Regions from separate parts of the Comamonas koreensis genome, predicted to be linked through region 1. Evidence: riboswitches for the same ligand, from Rfam matches in the RefSeq annotation. Region 1 holds a riboswitch; the other holds the start of a gene.

Evidence for each region. A riboswitch is a leader RNA that binds a small molecule or an ion and turns the genes downstream of it on or off. The one in region 1 is predicted to bind S-adenosylhomocysteine.
Region 2: another riboswitch for S-adenosylhomocysteine. It lies ahead of ahcY (adenosylhomocysteinase); the one in region 1 lies ahead of metH (methionine synthase).

Annotation. Positions count from the first base shown of each region.
Region 1 is NZ_CP043575.1:426,413-430,831, reverse strand. It holds gene F0Q04_RS02070 (PACE efflux transporter) at 1-405, shown strand, start outside; gene gltS (sodium/glutamate symporter) at 470-1,708, opposite strand; S-adenosyl-L-homocysteine riboswitch at 1,934-2,046, shown strand; gene metH (methionine synthase) at 2,082-4,419, shown strand, end outside.
Region 2 is NZ_CP043575.1:1,388,687-1,393,105, forward strand. It holds gene cobG (precorrin-3B synthase) at 1-750, opposite strand, end outside; gene F0Q04_RS06245 (response regulator) at 863-1,567, shown strand; S-adenosyl-L-homocysteine riboswitch at 1,586-1,684, shown strand; gene ahcY (adenosylhomocysteinase) at 1,758-3,188, shown strand; gene F0Q04_RS06255 (TlyA family RNA methyltransferase) at 3,323-4,419, shown strand, end outside.

The DNA.
Region 1 (4,419 bases):
CGGCGCGTGGTCTATGTGGCCCTGTACGAGGCCATCGCCATCGTGGCCGCCACGGCAGGCCTGTCGGCTCTGTCGGGCCAGGGCGCTGCGCACTCCGGTGTCGTAGCCGCCGCCTCGTCGGCCATCGCCATTCTGTGGAACGTGGTCTGGAACCACCTGTTCGAGCGCTGGGAAGCTACCCAACCCACCCGTGGGCGCGGGCTGGGCCGCCGCATTGCGCATGCGCTGGGCATGGAAGGCGGTCTCGTCTTCATGCTCGTGCCGCTGTTTGCCTGGTGGTTCGAGGTCAGCCTCTGGGATGCGCTGGTGATGGACATCGGCCTGCTGCTGTTCTTCCTGGTCTACACCTTTGTCTTCAACTGGTCGTTTGACCGCCTGTTTGGCCTGCCGCAATCGGCACAGTAGGGTCGGAAAGCACAACGGGGCGCCGTGTTACCACTGGCGCCCCGTTGCTGTTAATGGCTGTGCTTTAGCGCAACCAGGCAATCATCAGCTGCAGCACAAAGGCATTGATGATGTCGATAAAGAACGCACCTACCAGCGGCACGATCAGGAAGGCCTTGTGCGAGGGCCCGTACTGGCTGGTGATGGCCTGCATATTGGCCACAGCCGTCGGCGTGGCGCCCATGCCAAAGCCGCAGTGGCCGGCGGCCAGCACGGCGGCGTCGTAGTTGCGGCCCATCGTGCGGAAGGTGATGAAGACGGCAAACAGCGCCAGCGCCACGGTCTGCACCGCCAGGATGAGCATCAGCGGCCCGGCCAGATCGGCCAGCTCCCAGAGCTTGAGCGACAGCAGCGCAATGGCCAGGTAGATCGACAGGCCGGCGTTGCCGAACACGTCGATGGCACGGTCAAACACCTTGAAGCCAAAGCCGTAGTCGAGCACATTGCGGATCACCACGCCGCCGCCCAGCGCCCAGACAAAGGTGGGCAGCTGCAGCATCGTGCCCTGGGTGGCGCTGGTCATGAACTCGGCAAAGGCCAGGCAGCCGGCAAACAGCGCCAGGGTCTCGATGGCGGCCTCGGCGGTGATCAGGCGCGGGGCGGTATTGGGCGTCTCGAAATTGGCGACCTGGCTGCTGTCGTTGCCTGGGGTGTGCTCACTCACTTCCTTTTCAGCCAGCGTGCGTGGCTGGGCCAGCTGGTGGCGCGTGATCAGGCGCTTGGCCAGAGGGCCGCCCAGCAGGCCGCCGATGACCAGGCCAAAGGTGGCGCAGGCAATGCCCAGCGCGGTGGCGCCGCTCAGGCCGTATTGGTTCTCCAGCACCGAGCCCCAGGCGCCAGCGGTGCCGTGGCCGCCCAGCAAGGTGATCGAGCCCGCGACCAGGCCAATGAGCGGATCCAGCCCCAGCAAGGTGGCCAGGCCCACGCCGACACCGTTTTGCACAAAGATAAAGGCGACGATGACGCCCAGAAACACCACCAGGCCCATGCCGCCTTCGCGCAGCTTGGCAAAGTTGGCGCTCAGCCCGATCGACGAGAAGAACACCAGCATGAAGCTGGTCTGCATGCCGGTGGCAAAGGCCAGGGTCAGGCCGGTGGCCTGGTGCAGCGCAAAGATAAGGGCGGCCACCACCAGGCCGCCGGAAACGGGCTCGGGGATGTTGAAGTCGCGCAGGAAGCGGATGTGCCGCGTCAGCCACTTGCCCAGCAAGAGCACGAGGACGGCAAAGATCAGGGTGTAGTAAGCACTGAAACTCAGATGCAAGGGAATTCTCCTCAAAGTGCAGGTCTGGACCTGTTTGAAAACAGAAAGCCGGTGTTGCCTATGGGTTGGCGTTGTTTGCCGGCAAAGCGCTGCAATATGGGTGAATGCTGAAGCATCGTCTGATTGAATAGGGCTATAACCAACAATGGTGAATGGTGTTTGTGGCTATGGACAAGCCCCTCTGCCTGTGCTTTGGCGCCCGGCCTGGCTTAAAATGCAGGGCCTTGTTCCAAGGAGCGCTGCAGCAGGCCGGTGGTACCCCCATCGCAGGCCTGTCAGGCTTGGGGCAGGTCGACGGGCATGCCGCGCATGGCCCGCATCAACGGCGCTCACCTGTTCTGTCTCTGTTTTCTGGTTTTCACAGGTGAGCCCCATGTCCGCGTCTGCTGCCCCCGTTTCCGTTCCTCCCATGCGCCTGTCGGGCCTGGAGCCCGTGTTTGTTGGCGAGGACAGCCTGTTTGTCAACGTCGGTGAACGCACCAACGTGACGGGCTCCAAGGCCTTTGCGCGCCTGATCCTGAACGAGCAGTACGAAGAGGCGCTGGCCGTTGCGCGCCAGCAGGTGGAAAACGGCGCCCAGGTGATCGATGTGAACATGGACGAGGCCATGCTCGACAGCAAGGCCGCGATGGTGCGTTTTCTGAACCTGATCGCCTCCGAGCCCGATATCGCCCGCGTGCCCATCATGGTCGACAGCTCCAAATGGGAGGTGATCGAGGCGGGGCTGCGCTGCATCCAGGGCAAGGGCATCGTCAACTCCATCTCGATGAAAGAGGGCGTGGACGAGTTCAAAGCGCATGCGCGCCTGGTCAAGCGCTATGGCGCCGCCGCCGTGGTCATGGCCTTTGACGAAAAAGGCCAGGCCGATACCTACGAGCGCAAGATCGAGATCTGCGAGCGCGCCTACCGCATCCTGGTTGACGAGGTCGGTTTCCCGCCCGAGGACATCATCTTCGACCCCAACATCTTTGCCGTGGCCACCGGCATCGAAGAGCACAACAACTACGGCGTGGACTTCATCGAGGCGACGCGCTGGATCAAGCAGAACCTGCCCGGCGCCAAGGTGAGCGGCGGCGTATCGAACGTGTCGTTCTCGTTCCGCGGCAACGACCCGGTGCGCGAGGCGATCCACACGGTGTTCCTGTACCACGCAATCCAGGCGGGCATGGACATGGGCATCGTCAACGCCGGCATGGTCGGCGTCTATGACGACCTCGAGCCGGTGCTGCGCGAGCGCGTCGAAGACGTGGTGCTCAACCGCCGCCCCGACGCCGGCGAGCGCCTGGTCGAAGTGGCCGACAGCGCCAAGAGCGGTGCCAAGGACGACAGCAAGAAGCTCGAATGGCGCGGCACGCCCGACAGCCCCAAGACGGTGAATGAGCGCCTGTCGCATGCGCTGGTGCATGGCATCACCGACTTCATCACCGAAGACACCGAAGAGGCCTACCAGGCCATCGTCGTGCAAGGCGGCGGGCGCCCGCTGCATGTGATCGAAGGGCCGCTGATGGACGGCATGAACATCGTCGGCGACCTGTTTGGCGCCGGCAAGATGTTCCTGCCCCAGGTGGTCAAGTCGGCCCGCGTGATGAAGCAGGCCGTGGCCCACCTGGTGCCCTATATCGAAGAGGAAAAGCGCCAGCAGGAAGCGGCGGGCATGGACGTGTCGAGCAAGGGCAAGATCGTCATCGCCACCGTCAAGGGCGATGTGCATGACATCGGCAAGAACATCGTCACCGTGGTGCTGCAGTGCAATAACTTCGAGGTCATCAATATGGGCGTGATGGTGCCCTGCCACGAGATCCTGGCCCGTGCCAAGGCCGAGGGCGCGGACATCATTGGCCTGTCGGGCCTGATCACGCCCAGCCTCGAAGAGATGCAGTATGTGGCCGGCGAGATGCACAAGGACGACTATTTCCGCATCAAGAAAATTCCGCTGCTGATTGGCGGCGCCACCTGCTCGCGCGTGCACACGGCGGTGAAGATTGCGCCCAAGTACGAAGGCCCGGTGCTTTACGTGCCTGATGCTTCGCGCAGCGTGAGCGTGGCCCAGAGCCTGCTGGGTGAGAACAAGGACCGCTACCTGCAAGAGGTGGAGGCCGACTACGACAAGGTGCGCACCCAGCACGCCAACAAGAAGAAAACGCCGCTGTGGACCCTGGCCCAGGCCCGCGCCAATGCCACCCCGGTGGATTTTGCCGCGCACCCGCCCGTCACGCCCCGCGTGCTGGGCCGCCGCGTGTTCAAGAACTTTGACCTGGCCGAGATCGCCCAGTACATCGACTGGGGTCCATTCTTCCAGACCTGGGACCTGGCCGGCCCGTACCCCGCCATCCTCGACGATGAGGTGGTCGGTGTGGAGGCGCGCAAGGTGCTGGCTGATGCCCAGGCCATGCTCAAGAAGATCATCGAAGGCCGCTGGCTGCAGGCCAATGGCGTGATGGGCCTGTTCCCCGCCAACCGCGTGGGCGACGACATCGTGTTCTACACCGACGAGTCGCGCAGCACCGAGCTGCTGACCTGGTACGGCATGCGCCAGCAAACCGAGAAGCAGGCGGTGGACAACGTGATGCGCCCCAGCCGCTGCCTGGCCGACTTTGTGGCCCCCAAGGAATCGGGCATCGGCGACTACGCCGGCCTGTTTGCCGTCACGGCTGGCATTGGCGCCGAGAAAAAGGACAAGGAATTTGAAGCCGCACTGGACGACTACAGCG
Region 2 (4,419 bases), 960 kb from region 1:
CTGGCTCGGTGCGGGCAGGTATGGGGGCGCTTCATGCAGGCCAGCGGGCAGCGCCAGCGGTGGCAGCGCGCCTGTATGGGCTTGGGCCTGGCGCAGCAGCTGGGGCAGGCGGCCGGGGTGTTCGCCGGCTGCACGCCGCGCGCGCGCCTGCGCCACACACCAGCGGGCCAGTGCCAGGGCCGCTTGCACGCTGAGGATGGCGTTGTCTGCCCGCCAGGCGATGGGGTAGCCGGGCACCTGCAGCAGCCAGCCTTGGGCGCCATCGCGAACCAATTGCACATCCGCCGCGACCTCGGCCAGGCCGCCATGGCGGCCGCTGGCCAGCGAGACGCCAAATTTGGCAGGCAGGCCTTCCAGCGCGGTATCGGCCAGCAGCGCCTGCTGCAAGGCCTCGGCCAGTGCGAGTACGCCGTCACCGGGCTGGCACAGCGGGTCGATGACCAGGTTGCGCAGCTGCTCCTGGCGGGCATCGCCATCGAGCAGGCCCTGCGCGGCCAGCGCCGCCAGCAGCGCGCCATGCCCCGCAGGGGCGACGCCGCGCAGCTGGATATTGGCGCGGCTGGTCAGCTCCAGCAGGCCGGCGCCATGCTCGCTGGCCAGCTCGGCCAAGCGCAGCGCCTGCCCGGCCGACAGCCTGCCCAGCGGTGGGCGCACCCGCACCACCAGCCCATCGCCAGAGGCCATGGGCTGCCAGGCGCCAGGGCACCAGCCTTGGGTCTGTGGAAGGGGGGAGGGTGGGATGGCAAACATGGAGCAGGCGGCAGCGCAGTCGCAATGCCGGGGTGCTGAAGTGTAGCGAAGTGCCCGCTTGCTGCCGGCCAGCAGGCACAAACCACCCCGGTTTTTTGTCACAATCGGGCGCATGACGCTTGCTGCCCCCCGCATCCTCTTGGTGGACGATGATCCGCATATCCGCCGCTTTGTGCGTCTGGCCATGGAGGACGAAGGCTGGCAGGTCTTTGAGGCCGACAGCGCAAGGCGTGGCCTGATTGAGGCGGCCAGCCGCCAGCCCGATGCGCTGGTGCTGGACCTGGGCCTGCCCGATGCCGATGGCAAGACGCTGATCACCGAGCTGCGCGGCTGGAGCGGCCTGCCGGTGCTGGTGCTCTCGGCCCGCGACCAGGAGGACGAGAAAGTGGCGGCGCTCGATGCGGGCGCGGATGACTACCTGAGCAAGCCCTTTGGCGTGCCCGAGCTGCTGGCGCGCCTGCGCGTGATGCTGCGCCGCAGCCAGCGCAGTGGCGGCGAGCAGCCCGGCAGCACGGTGCACTTTGGCGATGTGGAGGTGGACCTGGCAACGCACGAGGTGCGCCAGGCGGGCGCTGCCGTACACCTGACGCCGATCGAGTTCCGGCTGCTGGCGGCGCTGATCGCCGGCCAGGGCCGGGTGCTGACGCACCGCCAGCTGTTGCTGCAGGTCTGGGGGCCGGAGTACCTGGACCGGCCGCACTACCTGCGCGTGCACATGGCCAACCTGCGCCAGAAGATCGAGGCCGAGCCGGCCCAGCCCCGGCACCTGCTTACCGAGCTGCAAGTGGGCTACCGTCTGGTGGGGTTACAGGGCTGATGCCCTTATAATCGCGTTCCATCCGAGGAGCGTTGCAGCGTTTCCCAGTCTGGCCAGGCGCCAGACCTCCATGGGGCGTGAGGCTCGGATTTCATCTCGCAACGACGCTCACCCACGCTTTCTGTGCGGTGAGATGGTTCTTCCCTTCTTCCGCGGAACGTGGTTTTTCATTCAATTTTTGGAGAAAACCATGAACGCTGCTGTTCGCTTCAATCCCGCTGACTCCGCGATTACCGATATTTCCCTGGCCGCTTGGGGCCGCAAGGAAATCAAGATCGCCGAAACCGAAATGCCTGGCCTGATGGCCGTGCGTGAAGAGTTCGCCGCTGCCCAGCCCTTGAAGGGCGCGCGCATCACCGGCTCGCTGCACATGACCATCCAGACCGCCGTGCTGATCGAGACGCTGACGGCGCTGGGCGCCCAAGTGCGCTGGGCCTCGTGCAACATCTTCTCGACCCAGGACCACGCAGCAGCGGCCATCGCCGAGACCGGCGTGCCCGTGTACGCGATCAAGGGCGAGTCGCTCAAGGACTACTGGGACTACACCCACGCGATCTTTGAATTCGGCGCCAAGGGCACCGAAGGCGAAGGCCCGAACATGATCCTGGACGACGGCGGCGATGCCACCATGCTGATGCACCTGGGCAAGAAGGCCGAGAAGGACATCTCCGTGCTGGCCAACCCCGGCAGCGAAGAAGAGAAGATCGTGTTTGCCGCGATCAAGGCCAAGCTGGCCGTCGATCCGACCTGGTACAGCCGCAAGTCGGCCCAGATCCTGGGCGTGACCGAAGAGACCACTACTGGCGTGCACCGCCTGAACGAAATGTCGGCCAACGGCTCGCTGCTGTTCCGCGCGATCAACGTCAACGACTCGGTGACCAAGTCCAAGTTCGACAACCTCTACGGCTGCCGCGAATCGCTGGTGGACGGCATCAAGCGCGCCACCGATGTGATGATCGCCGGCAAAGTGGCCGTGGTCGCTGGCTACGGTGACGTGGGCAAGGGCTGCGCCCAGGCGCTGACTGCGCTGCGCGCGCAAGTCTGGGTGACCGAGATCGACCCGATCAATGCCCTGCAAGCGGCGATGGAAGGCTACAAGGTCGTGACCATGGAGTACGCCGCTGACAAGTGCGATATCTTCGTGACTACCACTGGCAACAAGGACATCATCCGCCACGAGCACATGGTCGCGATGAAGGACGAGGCCATCGTCTGCAACATCGGCCACTTCGACAACGAAATCGATGTCGCATCGATCGAAAAGTACGAGTGGGAAGAGATCAAGCCGCAAGTCGACCACATCACCTTCCCCGATGGCAAGAAGATCATCCTGCTGGCCAAGGGCCGCCTGGTGAACCTGGGTTGCGCCACCGGCCACCCCAGCTTTGTGATGTCCAACTCCTTTGCCAACCAGACGCTGGCGCAGATCGAGCTGTTCACCCGCCCCGACGCCTACGAAGTGGGCAAGGTCTATGTGCTGCCCAAAGTGCTGGACGAGAAGGTCGCACGCCTGCACCTGAAGAAGGTCGGCGCCCAGCTGACCGAGCTGACCCAGGCGCAAGCGGACTACATCGGCGTGAAGAAGGAAGGCCCTTACAAGCCTGAAACCTACCGTTATTAAATTGAGCGGTAATCCCAGCGCCTGGTGACACCGTTGTGTGCCGCTAGGCGCTGCAGCCCTGTTGGGCATTTGTTGTGAAGACGGGCTGCTCCGCTTGGGCGGGCCAGCCGGTCGTTTTGATTGAAGGAACGCGCATGCGCGCAGATGTGTTTTTGGTGGAAACGGGCCTGGCGTCGACCCGCTCGCAGGCGCAGCGCCTGATTGCTGCGGGTGTGCAATGGCGCACCACCTCGCTGGCCCCCTGGATCAAGGTGGCCAAGAACGGGGACGAGATTCCAGCAGGCGCCCAGGTGGAGCTGCTCGATGACTCGGAAGCCAAGTACATCTCGCGCGGCGGCTTGAAGCTCGAAGGCGCGCTGGTGGCGACCGGCCTGGTGGTCCGGGACCTGCGCTGCCTGGACGTGGGCCAGAGCACCGGTGGCTTTACCGACTGCCTGCTGCAGGCCGGTGCCCAGCAGGTGATCGGTGTCGATGTCGGCACGGGCCAGCTGCACGAGCGCCTGCGCGCCGATGCGCGCGTGGTCTGTGTCGAGGGCTTCAATGCCCGCGCGCTGACGCCCGAGTCCTTGCAGGCGGCCTGCGATCTGGCTTTGACCGAGATCGTCTTGGAAGAAGAGGACAACGACACCCAGCCGGTGGCCCCTTATGCCTGGATGCGCAATGGCGGCCAGATCGATGAGGAATACGACGACAGCCAGGACGCCAAAGAGCAGGAGATCGAGGACTTCAAGGCAGAGCGCAATGCCAAGCAGCGCGCCAAGGCAGAAGGCACGGCTCCGGTCGAGCGCCGCCGCCGCGCCGGCACCGAGAACGTCGATATCCGCCCCGAGTTTGACTTTGTCACCGGCGATCTGTCCTTTATCTCGCTGACCCTCGTGCTGCCAGCGGTGGTGAGCGTGCTCAAGCCCGGCGGCCAGCTGCTGATGCTGGTCAAGCCCCAGTTCGAGCTGCAGCCCGGCCAGATAGGCAAGGGCGGCATTGTGCGCGACAAGGCCTTGTACGCCGAGGTGGAACAGCGCATCCGCGCCTGCCTCGCCGAGCTGGGCCTGGAGGTCAAGCAATGGCTGGATTCGGTCATCGATGGCGGTGACGGCAACCATGAGTTCTTTGTGCATGCCCAGCAAGGCGCCGTGGTGAAGCTGCCTGCGCCTGCGGCAGCCGATGCCAGCGATGAGGCCCCTGCCGCGCCTGCCGCGCCAGCGAAGAAGGCCGCAGCCAAGCGCCCATCGCG